DNA from 3 places in the Mesorhizobium sp. B2-6-4 genome. Region 1 is predicted to be linked to each of the others. Evidence: predicted binding sites of a transcription regulator. Region 1 holds the regulator's gene; each other region holds the start of a gene.
What was found. The regulator LexA, encoded in region 1, represses DNA repair genes until DNA is damaged. The targets are predictions, from matches to a motif close to TGTTCNNNNTGTGTTCNG.
Positions count from the first base shown of each region.

Region 2: a site for LexA is predicted at 3,447-3,464, ahead of parE (DNA topoisomerase IV subunit B). Genes of this name have one in related genera too.
Region 3: a site for LexA is predicted at 2,006-2,023, ahead of FJ426_RS04875 (PA0069 family radical SAM protein). Genes of this name have one in related genera too.

Region 1 is NZ_VFUE01000006.1:165,515-170,180, reverse strand. Features, by position in the region: gene kynU (kynureninase) at 1-706, opposite strand, end outside; gene FJ426_RS10505 (TetR/AcrR family transcriptional regulator C-terminal domain-containing protein) at 703-1,380, opposite strand; gene lexA (transcriptional repressor LexA) at 1,833-2,576, shown strand; gene FJ426_RS10495 (ComEC/Rec2 family competence protein) at 2,570-4,666, opposite strand, start outside.
Region 2 is NZ_VFUE01000010.1:15,249-19,914, forward strand. Features, by position in the region: gene FJ426_RS15085 (response regulator) at 1-571, opposite strand, end outside; gene FJ426_RS15090 (hypothetical protein) at 596-865, opposite strand; gene FJ426_RS15095 (type II and III secretion system protein family protein) at 870-2,249, opposite strand; gene cpaB (Flp pilus assembly protein CpaB) at 2,372-3,298, opposite strand; gene parE (DNA topoisomerase IV subunit B) at 3,534-4,666, shown strand, end outside.
Region 3 is NZ_VFUE01000003.1:50,845-55,510, forward strand. Features, by position in the region: gene FJ426_RS04870 (ribonuclease HII) at 1-634, opposite strand, end outside; gene FJ426_RS04875 (PA0069 family radical SAM protein) at 777-1,931, opposite strand; gene FJ426_RS04880 (glycosyltransferase) at 2,082-2,606, shown strand; gene FJ426_RS31240 (hypothetical protein) at 2,755-3,000, opposite strand; gene moaB (molybdenum cofactor biosynthesis protein B) at 3,323-3,877, opposite strand; gene FJ426_RS04895 (4-(cytidine 5'-diphospho)-2-C-methyl-D-erythritol kinase) at 3,864-4,666, opposite strand, start outside.

The DNA of each region.
Region 1 (4,666 bases):
CCGGGGCACCTGGGCCTCCATTGAGATATTTGTAGGTGCAGCCGACGGCGAAATCGGCGTTCGAACGGTCGAGTTCGACCGGCAAGGCGCCGGCGGTATGGCAGAGATCCCAGACGATCAGCGCGCCGGCATCATGTGCCGTCCGCGTCAGCGCGGCCATGTCGCGCAACTGCCCGGATTTGTAGTTGACGTGGTTGACCAGGATGACCGCGACCCGCTCGTCGATCAGTTCTTCTATGGTCGGCGCATCGACACCCTCGAGCCGCAGCACCGTGCCCGGCCGCGTCGAGGCAACGCCTTCGGCCATATAGAGATCGGTCGGAAAGCTGTCCCCCTCGGCGACGATGACTGACCTGTCCGGCCGCATCCCGAGTGCCGCATGCAGCACCTTGTAGATGTTGATCGAGGTGGTATCGCAGACCACCGTCTGGCCGGCGGCGGCCCCGATCAGGCGCCCGAGTTGGTCGCCGAGTTCGACCGGCATGTCGAACCAGCCGGCGGTGTTCCAGGCGCGGATGAGATCCTGCGCCCACTCCTGCGTGGCGGCCTTCTGCAGCTCGCCGAACACGGCGGGCGAAGCGGCGCCCAGCGAATTGCCGTCGAGATAGATCACCCCCTGGGGCAAGGTGAAGCGGTCACGCATGGCACGCAGCGGATCCGCGGTGTCCATTGCCTTGATCGCTGCGAGATCGGGAATTTTGCTCATGGTCGCGATGTTCCTCGGTGAGAAGAGCGCCCTGGAAACGGGCCGGCTGTTTTGCCGCCCGGGCAAGGGCTGGCCGCATAGAGGCGCAAGAACAGGGTGAACGCCCGGTGCGATCTTTGCTCGATTTCCGCCCGAGGCAGTTCCTCGAGCACCCCAACGATCCGGCGAACCTGGAGATCGCCGATCAAAAGACTGATGTAGATGTCGGCGGCTTCGGCAGGATCGTCACAGGCGATCAGGCCGGCCCGACTTGCGGTTCGAAGCAGGTCGCCAACAAGCGGCATTATGGTATTGCGGCCGAATTGCGCGATCGATTGGCCAAGCGTGCCTGTATCGTTGACGTCGCCGGCCGCGGCGCGATTGAGCGCCACCGCCTTGTCGCCCGTCACGAGGGTCAGCAGGACTGGCCCGAGCAAGTTCAGGGTTTTGAGCGGATCGCGCGCCTGGTGAAGGGCGTCCTCCAGCAGCTTCCTTGCCTCTCCCGCATTGGCTTCGATCAAGGATCGAAACAGGGTCTGCTTGTTGCCGTACCAGTTGTAGAGGGTTTCGTTCGAGGCCGATGCCCGCTTGGCGATAGCAAGCAGGGAGGCGCTCTTGTAGCCGGTTTCCCGGAGCACCGCATAGGCGGCCTCCTCTATCCGTTCGCGTCGCGCGGCCTGCTTCGGCGTGGTCATTGGTGTTCCTCTTCGAAAACCGTACACTATTATACGGTTTCGTCAAGCGAACGAACGAACGTAGCCCGTCGCGACCAGTGGTGGTGTCTGGCCGTTTTCCGGCGGAAGTTGGCATTTTGGTTTCGTTTCGTTCACGAGCCGCAGGGGTTTCTAATCCGCCCAAACGCACCCCGCACCTGCCGGTCACCCAGCTTGCAGGCTTGTGCCAAGAGTGGAGACCGGTCGGGCCACAGGCCATTAACCAAAATAGTTTCAAAGGGCCCGGGAGCGCATTGACGACGGACCGCGCTGGCAGGATGCTGGCTGCGGGAGGGCATTTCGTTTCCGTCGCCTTAACAAATTCATTAAACTTTAAATGGTTGCGGAACACAACTGGAACAGATAGTGTTTGTTCTGGGTTTGTTTTCTGATTCTGGTTCCAGACCCTTCGTGCAATGCCTTTGGGGGCCGCCATGCTCACGCGCAAGCAACATGAACTCTTGATGTTCATCCATGAACGGCTGAAGGAAAGCGGCATTCCGCCGTCCTTCGACGAGATGAAGGAAGCGCTGGACCTCGCCTCCAAGTCGGGAATTCATCGGCTGATCACGGCGTTGGAGGAGCGCGGCTTCATTCGCCGCCTGCCCAACCGGGCGCGCGCGCTGGAGGTGCTGCGCCTGCCGGACTCGATCGCGCCGGGTCTTAACGCGGCAAAGAAGTTCTCCCCGAGCGTCATCCAGGGCAGCCTCGGACAGGGCAGCAGCCCTAGCCGGCAGATCAAACCGGCGACGTCTTCGCGTCTGCCCGCTGCCGGCAATGACGACGATGCGGTTTCAGCGGTGTCGATCCCGGTCATGGGTCGCATCGCAGCGGGTGTGCCGATCGACGCCATCCAGCATCAGACGCATTCCATTTCAGTGCCGCCTGACATGATCATGGGCGGCGAACACTATGCGCTGGAGGTCAAGGGCGATTCGATGATCGAGGCCGGCATTTTCGACGGCGACACGGTCATCATCCGCAATGCCGACACCGCAAGTCCCGGCGAGATCATCGTGGCCCTGGTGGACGAGGAGGAAGCAACGCTGAAGCGCTTCCGCCGAAAGGGTGCTTCGATTGCGCTCGAGGCTGCCAATCCGGCCTATGAAACACGTATTTTCGGACCGGACAGGGTCAAGGTGCAAGGCAAGCTGGTCGGCCTGATCAGGCGCTACTGAGCGGGGTCGGCGGTGGGCTTTTCGGGTTTACGGTAAGGCGGCAGTCCCCTTGCCTCGCGTGAGAATTTCCGCTGTTCGTGCCAAGGCCGATATGGCCTGTCGACGGCAAAACTGACCCGTGCCGGTGCCGTCGCCGATTGCTGGTCGAAGAAGACGGCGGCACTTCCCTTACGAGCGAGCTGCCGCTTGGTGATGACGAGAACCAGCGGATTGTGGCAGGGATCGTAGCCCGCGGGGTCGTTGATGACGATCAGATCCGCATAGGAGCAGGCCCTCCAGGCGTCCTTGCGATCCTCCACCTGCGCGATGATCGCCCCCGAGGTATGCCGGGCCATGCACAGGCCCGTGAAGCAATAGAAAGGCGCTCCCGCCGGAAGTTGCGCGGGATCGAAGATGTCGAACTGTCGGTCTCCGCTGTCGAACAGTTCCGGCGCAACGATGGTTTCGGACTTCAGCGCGCGTTTCCAATTATCGACGGTGAATTCGTTCGGGCGCGCCCGGTTGATCGCGAGCTCGCCGCCGCCGATCGGCAACGCCACCAGGCGGGCATCCTCCGAAATCAGCACGTCCGGCGTGCGCGTGTCCGAGACGGTCAACAGGCCGGCGAGCGCGAAGGGAAGTGCCGCCAGCCGCAGCCATGTCGTGGCCATCGTCGCGATGACCAGGGCGATCGCCACCAGAAGGACGGATTGCTGCGAAATCAACCCGACCGCGTCGACCGGCGAGCGTTGCGAGATCCATCCTGATATGGCGATCATCGCGGTCAGTCCCTTGCCCATCAGATAAAGGGATGGTCCATCGAACCCGAACGGCATCAGCAGCGCGCTGGCAACCGCAAGGAACATCACGACAGAAACGATCGGCATGACGGCAAGATTGGCGAACAGGCTGAGCGGCGACACGCGCTGGAAATGCCAGATGGCGAAAAGCGCCGTGGCGCTTCCCGCGATAATCGAGGTCATCGCCAGCCCACCTGTCGCCAGCAGCAATTTTCGCGTCAGCAGGCCAGGCAAGGTCCGTTGCGGCGGCGGGGTCCGCGCTTTGTCGGCTTTGCGATCCGACCAGCCGGCATAGGCGCCGACCAGGGCCGCGGTGGCGGCGAACGACATCTGGAAGCTCGGCCCTACCACCTCGTGCGGCGACACCACGATGACGGCGATCGCCGAAATAGCCAGATTGCGCATGGTGAGTGCCGCCCGATCGAACAGAACGGCGATCAGCATCACCGCCAGCATGATGAAGCTGCGTTCGGCGGCGACAACGACGCCCGAAATGACGAGGTAGGCGGCGATCGAGAAAAGTGCCGCCGCGGCCGCGTATTTCTTGACCGGCCGGCGGGAGGAAAAATTCGGGAACAGCGCGAAGCCGCCACGCAGCAGACCCATGACCGTGCCGGCGACCAGCGCCATGTGCAGCCCGGAAATTGAGATGATGTGGTAGATGCCGGTGCGTCGCATCGCTTCATTGATCTCGTCGGGAATCCCGGCGCGCACACCCACGATCAGCGCCGCGGCGATCTCGCCCTCGGCACCGCCGATGCTGCCCCTGATATGGTCGGCAATGCTTTCGCGAGCACTCTCGATGGCGGCTGAAAGGGCGGCCCACACCGGCCTGTCATCGGCTGAGACGATTTTGGGGTTGCCGAGAAAGAAGCCGCTGGCGCCTATGCCGGCGAAGTAGCTGTCGAAGGAAAAGTCGTAGCTGTCCGGCCGCACCGGTCCGGTCGGCGGCAACAGCCTGGCATAGCCGGTCACGAGCGAACCGGCCGTCACTTCAGCCGGCACCTTGCGTGCCGAAAGGCGAACGCGCTCCGGCGCGTAGAGTAGTTTCGGCCGCGCGGTCGATGTCACATCGATGGTCAGCCGGATGCGCCCGGTCTCCATCTGGTCGACCGAAACGACGCGGCCGGTGATTTGCGTGGAGATTTCCGAGCCCAGCATCCGCGTTCCCGCTCGCCACGTCTCGACTTTGCCGGCGAGCATGCCGAGCGCGCACAACAGCGCCGCCATGAAGCACAGATGCGTTTTCGGCCATGAGCGTGAAACGAGCGCGCACAGCGACATCAGGATCGCGACCGCGACAGGCTTGGC
Region 2 (4,666 bases), on a different contig from region 1:
CCAGGTCGAGATATTCGGCGCAGGCGCCCTGCTGGAAATTGAGGTCCACCACGCAGGTCGAGGCGCCGCGCGTCACTGAATGATGCAGCTGGAACGCGGTCTGCAAAGCCAGCGTCGTGGTGCCGACGCCGCCTGCCGCGGGCATGAAGGTATAGATCTGCGACTCGGTGTTTTCCTCACGCCCCGGCCCTTGCAGCGCACGCACCACCGAACGTACGAGATCGGCCGTGGTGATCGGCTTGACCAGGAAATCCGCGACCTTGAGCTGCACGAGGATGCGCGCGGCGGCGGCGTTGAATTCCTGGGTGACGACCACGACCGGCGCCTTGCCTTCCAGCCGACGCATGACGCGTTGCAGCGCATCGATCTCCTCAAGCTTCGCTGCGTCCATATCGACGATGATCGCGCCGAGATCGGCCTCCTGGACCTCGCCGCGAAGTTCGGTGATGTTCTTTTCCACCGTCGAGAGCTGGATGATCTCCGAGGCGGCAAACGCCGTCCGCGTGTCCTGCGCGAAGGTTCTGTCCGTCGATATGAGCAGGATTTTCCTGGTCTTGATGCCGTTTGCCATTACTTGTCAGCCTGTGATCTCGGATCAATTGTCGGCGCTGGCTTGCGATGCCTTGGCGCTGGCCGCCTGCTCGGCGGTGGCGGGTTCCGTGCTGCCGCGCTGGGCAGGCACGAGAAGCCTGGTGTTCTGGACGCCGTATTTCCAGGGATCGACCATCTGCATGACGGTGTTGGCGGCCTGGGCCTCCCCGGCGCCGCTGGTCACGCCTTCGCTGCGCACATAGTCGTCACTCGTGCATCCGGCGGTGAAGCCGGCAAGCAGCAAGGCGACGCTCGAGCTCAAGGCCAGACGCATGGCTTCAGTCCTTCGGCAGGTCGAGGAAATGCCCGACTTTGGTGGCGGGAGCGGCACGCGCGGCGCTGCCGTCAGCCAGCGCCAGCGCGCGATTGGTATCCGACGCCCTCACCTCCTCGGTGTTGTTGAGAAAATAGTCGACATTGCTGGCAGGCTGCGTGCCATCGGTCGGCTCGGCCATTTTCTTCGATGGATCCACCGGCTTGACCAGGTAAGGCGTGACGATGATCACCAGGTCCGTCTCGCGCCGCTGGTAGGATTTCGACGAGAACAGGGCCCCGAGCACAGGCATCTTGCCGAGGCCCGGTATGCGCGAGGTGGTGATGTCGTTCTGCGACTGCAGCAGCCCCGCGATCATGAAGCTCTGGCCGTTCTTCAGGTCGACCGACGTCCTGGCGCGGCGCACGATGAAGCCGGGCACCGAGATGCTGCCGATATTGTAGGAAGCCGACGCGTCGATCGAGGAGACTTCCGGCGCGATATCGAGGCTGACCAGCCCGTCCTTCAGAACGGTGGGCGTGAAATCCAGGCTGACGCCGTACTTCTTGTAGCTGACGGAAATCTTGCCGTTGTCTTCGGAAACCGGGATCGGAAACTCGCCGCCGGCCAGGAAGCTCGCCGTCTCGCCGGACCGGGCGATCAGGTTCGGCTCGGCCAGCCGACGAGCCAGGCCGCGCTCTTCCAGTGCCTTGATGGCGATGTCGATGGAAACGCCGTTCGACAGCAGCTTGCCGATGATCTCGCCGGTCCCCGCCGGCTCAATGGTGCCGGGAGCAATCGTAACGTCGCGTCCGCCCATGCCATAAGCGAAATTGGCACTGTATTTGGCGCCGAGATCCTGCCCCGCCTGGCGGTTGATCTCGACGAAGCGAACATTGAGCTGGACCTGCTGTGAGGACGAGATGTTGACCGAATTGATCACCTCCTCATTGCCGGAGAAGCGGGTAGCGATCTTGTTTGCCTTTTCGGCGGCGACCGCGTCATCCGCCTCGCCCGACAGCACGACGCGGCCATTGGCGGAGCCGACCTTGATCTTGGCGTCCGGCACGCTGGCGCGGATCGTGTCGGCCAACTGGTCGGTATCGAGCGTCACTTCGATGTCGACGGTGCCGACGAGCTGCTTGTTCTCGTCGAACAGGGCAATGCCAGTGGTGCCGAGATTGTTGCCCAGCACATAGAAGGATCTGTCGGTCAGCGGGTTGACGTTGGCGATCTCCGGATCGCCGATGACGATCTGGTAGAAAGCCGCGCTCGTCATGATCGTCTTTGGCTTGCCCTTGGCGACCTTGATCGAGGCGTTCTTGGTCGCCGAGACATAGACGATGTCGTTATCCGCCCTGGCCGGGCCGGCGAAGATGCAGGCCGACGCCATCGTCACCGCCATCGCCACGGCCCGCGCGACGTGCAACCGGCCTGTCATTCGATATTGAAGTTGCCTCAACATTGTTCCCGTCCCGTCCGGTCCCCACCGGTCCTGCTCTGGTCCCACTCAGGAACCTGATATTCCTATTTCTGGTCCCGCGCAGGAACCTGATATTCCTCGGCCGTCGTTCCACGCGTCACGATGACCGTCTTGAATTTCGGCTTCTCAGGCTCCTTTGCCATGGCGTCGAACAGCGAGCCGGCTGCGGCCTGCGCCTTGCCCGCCACCGATCCGCCAAAGGAGGAGATGGTGGTGACACCGTCCTTGCCGTCGCCGCCCTCGCTGGCGGAGCGAAGCGACAGCGACAGCGTGCCGACAGTGCGGGCCAGCGCCACTTTCTGCGCGCCTTCGGTGGTCACCTCGATGGTTATGGAATTGGCCACCTGCGGGGTTGTTTGACGCTCGTCGGCGCCCTGCCCGACGCTCAGCACCTTCGCGTCGGCAACGACGATCTCGGAGGTGATGGTCGAGCCGGCGGCGCCTTGCGCATTCTTGGCCACTTCCTGGATTTCACCGGCATCTCGCGTCAGCACGACATCGACCCGATCGCCCGGCGTGACGAAGCCGCCGACGCCCGCGATCTCGTCGGTGCGGATGGTGACGGCCCGCATGCCGGGTGTCAGCATGTTGGAGAGCGTGGCGCGGCCATTCGGGCCGGACAGCTTTGTAAGCAGCACCGGTTCGTTGACCTCGATCGGCGACAGCACCACGCGGTTGCCGTCCCCGAGCAGTCCATCGATGGTGGCGAAGGCGCCCTGCGGCAGCGAATCCTGCGGCCACGGAATTTCGCTGAGTTTCGCGCGGTCGAGATCCATGCCGTACCGCAACGGTGCATTCGCCACCACGATGGTCTTGAATTCGACCGTCGGCGCGGCGGGCGCCGCGATCGACGCGGTTTTCTCCTCGGCGTCGGCCCTGGCCTGGCGCTTGACCCAGAAATCCGCGGCAAAGATCGAGATCGCGCCGAAAACGGCGGCGATGCCGATCATCGTTATGGCCTTGCCCCTCACGCCCAAACCCCTGATGCCCGTAGTTTCTTGTTATGTTGGCTCACGCTAGGCGGCATTGTTAAAGAATCAGGAATCTTCTCGCCGGCTATCCGCCTGATTTCCGCCGGCTTGGTTATCGAATGGTTTTAGGATAAGAGGGGGTTAATCCCCGAACGTAACAGGAACCTCCGTCGCTTGGCGCTGAAAAGCGTGGCAGTATCGGCGGGTGATTCGCAGCTTGGGCTCTATGGCAGGCATGGACGACAACAACGATCTTTTCGGCAATCTGGAGAAGCAGCCGCAACCGGTTCGCACACCGGCGCGTCCGGCCGATCCGCTGGTGCAGGCGGCAGCCAAGCGTCCGGCGGCGGCGTCTCGTGACGGCTCAGAGGGCTACAGCGCCGCCGATATCGAGGTACTCGAAGGCCTGGAGCCGGTGCGGCGCCGTCCGGGCATGTATATTGGCGGCACCGACGACAAGGCCATGCACCATCTGTTCGCCGAGGTCATCGACAACTCGATGGACGAGGCGGTTGCCGGCCATGCCACATTCATCGATGTCGAGCTTTCGGCTGACGGCTTTCTCACCGTCACCGACAATGGCCGCGGCATTCCCGTCGATCCGCATCCGAAGTTCAAGAAGCCGGCGCTCGAAGTGATCATGACGACGCTGCATTCGGGCGGTAAGTTCGATAGCAAGGTCTATGAAACCTCGGGCGGCCTGCACGGCGTCGGCGTCTCCGTGGTCAATGCGCTGTCGGATCATCTCGAAGTCGAAGTCGCGCGCGGACGGCAACTTTACCGGCAGTGCTTCTCGCGCGGCATTCCGGTCAGCGGCCTCGAGCATCTTGGCGAAGTTCACAACCGGCGCGGCACCAGGACCCGTTTCCACCCCGACGAGCAGATCTTCGGCAAGGGCGCCGCGTTCGAACCGGCGCGGCTCTACCGCATGACGCGCTCGAAGGCCTATCTGTTCGGCGGCGTCGAAATCCGCTGGACCTGCGATCCCTCCCTGATCAAGGAAAAGGACACCACTCCGGCCAAGGCCGAATTCCATTTTCCCGGCGGCCTCAAGGACTATCTGAAAGCGTCGCTTGGCGACGAATTCCAGGTGACGCGCGAAATCTTCGCCGGCAAGAGCGACAGGCAAGGCGGCCATGGCTCGCTGGAATGGGCAGTGACCTGGTTCGGCGGCGACGGCTTCATCAACTCCTACTGCAACACCATCCCGACCGGCGAAGGTGGCACCCACGAGGCCGGCTTCCGCAACGTCTTGACGCGCGGCCTGCGCGCCTATGCCGACCTCGTCGGCAACAAGCGCGCCTCGATCGTCACGTCGGAGGATGTCATGATCTCGGCGGCGGGCATGCTGTCGGTGTTCATCCGCGA
Region 3 (4,666 bases), on a different contig from region 1:
CGAACGACACGCGGTGCAGCCGCGCCACCGGCCCGTGCGTCTCGATCGCGGTGCGATGGCGGACCGTGGCATAGCCCATATGCACTTCGAAGCCATAGTGCTGGTGATGGCTGCCGCAGCCGCACATCATGCGGTCGCGCATCACCTTGGCGACGATCGAGGCGGCGGCGATGGATTGCGAGCGCTGGTCGCCCTTGATCAGCGCGCGCCCCGTGCAAGGCAGGCCCGGCGGCACGTCGCGCCCATCGGCAAGCGCGAGCTTCGGCTGCACCGGCAGGCCGGCGACCGCACGGCGCATCGCCTCCAGGCTCGCCTTGAGGATGTTACTGCCGTCAATGCCCTCGGCGCTGACCGAGGCCATCGACACGCCGAGCGCGGAGCCGATGATGCGCACGAACAGCGCCTCGCGTTGCAAATGGCTGAGCCGTTTGGAATCGTCGAGGCCGTCGGGGATGTTGGCAGGGTCGAGCACGACCGCAGCCGCCACCACCGGTCCGGCCAGCGGGCCGCGTCCGGCCTCGTCCATCCCCGCGACCGGCCACAGGCCTTCGGCCATCGCCTTCGTCTCGAAGGAGAAATCGGGTTTCTCGACGATTTCGAAGAGAGGCGGAGAATCAGAACGCGCGCGAGCCATGTTGCGGCGAGGTTCGCATCGGCTCTGATTCTCCGCAAGTCCCTCCGGGTCGGGTGGGGCGCCGGACCGGGAGGGCACCGTCTGCAGGCCGGGGCAGGCCGGACGGGATTTTTTCGCCACGGCGGCAAACAGCCGCGGTCGTTCAAAGCAGCATCAACTGCTCCTGGTCCTTGCCGGCGGCGACGAACTGGTCGGTCCGCAGCGTGCGCCGCTCGGCATTGAGACCGAGCCGCTTGGCGGTGATTTCGAAGCGCCGGCCGATCTGCCAGGCGTAAGGACCCGCGCCCTTCATGCGCTTGCCCCATTCCGAATCGTAATCCTTGCCCTCGCGCATCGAGCGGATCAGCGACATCACATGGCGATAGCGGTCGGGATAGTGGCGCAGCAGCCAGTCCTTGAAGATCGGGCTGACCTCGAGCGGCAGGCGCAGCACGACATAGCCCGCCTCGCGTGCGCCGGCATGGTGCGCCGAATCGAGGATGCGTTCCATCTCCTGATCGGTCAGCCCGGGGATGATCGGCGCGACCATGACCGAAGCAGGGATGCCGGCATCCGCAAGCTGCCTGATCGCCTCCAGCCGCTTGGCCGGCGTCGAGGCCCGTGGCTCCATGGTGCGCGCCAGCATGCGGTCGAGCGTGGTCACCGACAACGCCACCTTGGCGAGGCCCCGTTCAGCCATGCGTGACAAGATGTCGATATCGCGCGTCACCAGGGCGGATTTGGTGACGATGCCGACCGGGTGGCCGCGCGCCTCCAGCACTTCGAGGATCTCGCGCATGATCCGGTACTGCTTCTCGATCGGCTGGTAGGGATCGGTATTGGTGCCGATGGCGATGGTTCGCGGCTGGTAACCGTCCTTCGACAGTTCCTTGTCGAGCAGGCGCGCCGCGTCGGGCTTGGCGAACAGTTTGGATTCGAAATCCAGCCCCGGCGACAGGCCCATGAAACTGTGCGTCGGCCGCGCAAAGCAATAGACGCAGCCATGCTCGCAGCCGCGATAGGGATTGATCGAGCGGTCGAAGGAGATGTCGGGCGATTCATTGCGGGTGATTATGGTACGCGGCTTCTCGACCTGCACCTCGGTCTTGAAGGGAGGCAGTTCCTCCAGCGAGTTCCAGCCATCGTCGAAGACATGCCGGCTGACCGGCTCGAACCGGCCGGACGGGTTGATGCCTGCCGACCGGCCGCGGTTGCGGTCCGGACGCACGCGCATGCCGCTCTGCTCGATCATAGCATTGGCTATTTCGGCTCGTCCTGCTCCGAAGGCGGCAATGTCGGCGCGCATGATCGGTTCCATCTTCGCCCGCTCCCAGGGACTGTCCATGTTGTTTCGAATCGCTCTGCTCATGAATTTAATCCTATTTGCCGAACGAGAACAAAGCAAGAACTTTCTATGGTGCGCCGCAAAAACTGGCGCTGCGTTCCGCTTTCCGCTATTCGGCAAATGATGCTCACCGTTCTCATAGAGACCCACAATGACGAGGAGGGCCTCGCTCGCACCCTGGCGACGCTGATCGGCGGCGCGGTCGAGGGCGTGGTGCGCGAGGTCATCGTCTGCGACACCGGTTCCACCGACCAGACTCATCGCGTCGCCGAGCATGCCGGGTGCCAATATGCGACCGACGGCGTCGCGGCGGCCATCCGGCACGCGAAAGGCGATTGGCTGTTGCTGCTGGAACCGGGCGCGCGGCTGGTCGACGGATGGATCGACGAGGTCGTTGCGCATACAGCGAGGCAAACCATGGCGGCGCGGTTTTCACGCACACGCGCCGGCCGCGCGCCATTCCTGGCCCGGATCTTCTCGGCAAACCGTGCCTTGGCCGACGGGCTGCTGATCAGCAAGCGCCAGGCCGCGTCCTTGTCGAAAAAAGCCGGCAGCGCCGAGGCCCTCGCACGCGGCCTGGCGACCAAGCGGCTGGATGCCGAAATCTGGGCCGCTCCGGCAAAACAAGAGCACCGCCCGTCCAAATGATTTTGCAGCTGCTCTGTCTACGTGCGTTGCACATGTGACGCGCAGCTAGTTTCCGATCACGCGGGTGGCGGCGCGCTGGCCGCGGCTGATGATGGAAGTGGTTTCGGTGTCTCGCGGTCCTCGCGCCGGCGCTTCCACGGCGAGCCGGTCATTCGCTAAAACGCATCTCGACAGGCATCCAGCGAAGACGACGTCTGGCTTGACGCTGTGCCTTGCTTTCCGCGTCGTAGTCGACCGGGATCGGTTCCTGACTGAACGACCTTTGATCGTCCAGGGCGTTGATGATGACGATTGCCCTGGCATCGTCCTCTCCGGCGATTGCGGCGGTATAGACACCGCATTCACCGCAGATCAGGTAGTCGGCCGTCCCCAATCCAAAACGGTATTTCTTCAATCGCTGGATGTCCTTGACTGAGATGACCAGCCTGCCGTCCGGATCGGCGACGGCGCGCGAGCCATGCTTGGTACAGAACGAGCACTGGCAGGCGCGAACCTCGATTGTCGATGGATCGAGCTCGGTTGAAAATCGAAGGCGTATGTTGCCGCAATGGCACCCGCCATTATGCACTGTCATCGCGTCCGCCCGTCTTCAACGGCGATGGCCGCCGCCGCGAGACGATACGTCCTGCCGCATCCGGTTTGGAATGGTCTTTCGAAGGCGAAGGCGGTGTTCTGCCTGGCAAACGCGGCGTGAAACCAGCGCCTTGCCTCGGCCTTCACGGAGCCGACATGCCGCGCCGCAGGTGCTCGTCCAGGCGCGGCATGATCTCGACGAAGTTGCAGGGCATGTGCCGGTAGTCGAGTTGCGCCTTCAAGATGCCGTCCCAGGCATCCTTGCAGGCGCCGGGCGAGCCCGGCAGCACGAAGACGAAGGTGGCGTTGACGACGCCGCCGGTCGCCCGGCTCTGGATCGTGGAGGTGCCGATCTTGTCGTAGGAAATGCGGTGGAACACCTCGGAAAAACCATCCATGCGCTTTTCGAAGATCGGCTCCAGCGCGTCCGGCGTCACGTCGCGCCCGGTGAAGCCGGTGCCGCCGGTGGTGATGACGACGTCGATGTCCTTGTCACGCGACCACGCCAGAACCTTGTCGCGGATCTTGTCGCGGTCGTCGGTGACAATGTCGCGGGCGGCGAGGATGTGGCCGGCATCCGCGATGCGGTCGGCCAGCGTCTGGCCGGACCTGTCGTCGGCAAGGCTGCGCGTGTCGGAAACGGTCAGCACCGCGATGCGCACGGGGATGAAGGAACGGTTCTCGTCAGTCCTGGCCATGGGCATCTGCCTCCGCCGTCATGCTGCGCGTCGCGGCGACGAACCAGTCGGGTTGCCGGGCGCGGATGTCCGCGGCCGCGCGCTTGGCGACATTGCCGGTCTCGAACAGGCCGAAGCACGTGGCGCCGGAACCCGACATGCGGGCAAAACCGGCCCCGGCCTTGTTCAGTACCGAAAGTGCCTTGCCGATGGCGGGCTCGATGGCGCGGGCCGCCGGCTCGAGATCGTTGCGCGTTATCTCCAGCCAGTTGCGCAGCCCGTGGAAGTCAACCACATGCGGCAGCGGCGGCAGCGCATCATTGTCGCGCCGCGACAGCGCGTTGAACACGTCGGCTGTCGAGACCGCCTTGCCGGGATTGACCAGCACCAGTCCGAGCGCCGAGAAATCAGGCACGATCGACAGCTCCTCGCCGATGCCGCGTGCAATCAGCGGCCTGGCTGCCAGACACATGGGAATATCGGCGCCAAGCGAAAGCCCGATCCGCGCCAGCGCGGCATCGTCGATGTCGAGTTGCCAGCTCGCCGCAAGCCCGCGCAGCACCGCTGCCGCATCGCTCGACCCGCCGCCGACGCCGGAAGCGACCGGCAGGTTCTTTTCGAGCTTGATGGCGACCGGCGGCGTGCCGCGAGGACCGGCCGCCTGCCGCAGCGCGTCACGCGCCCTGAGCACCAGATTGCGGCCGTCGACGGGAACATCCGGAGCGTAGCGGCCGGACACGCTGAAATCGTCTCGCTCGGCAAGCTCGATCTCGATCCTGTCACCAAAGCGCGTGAACACCGCCAGGCTTT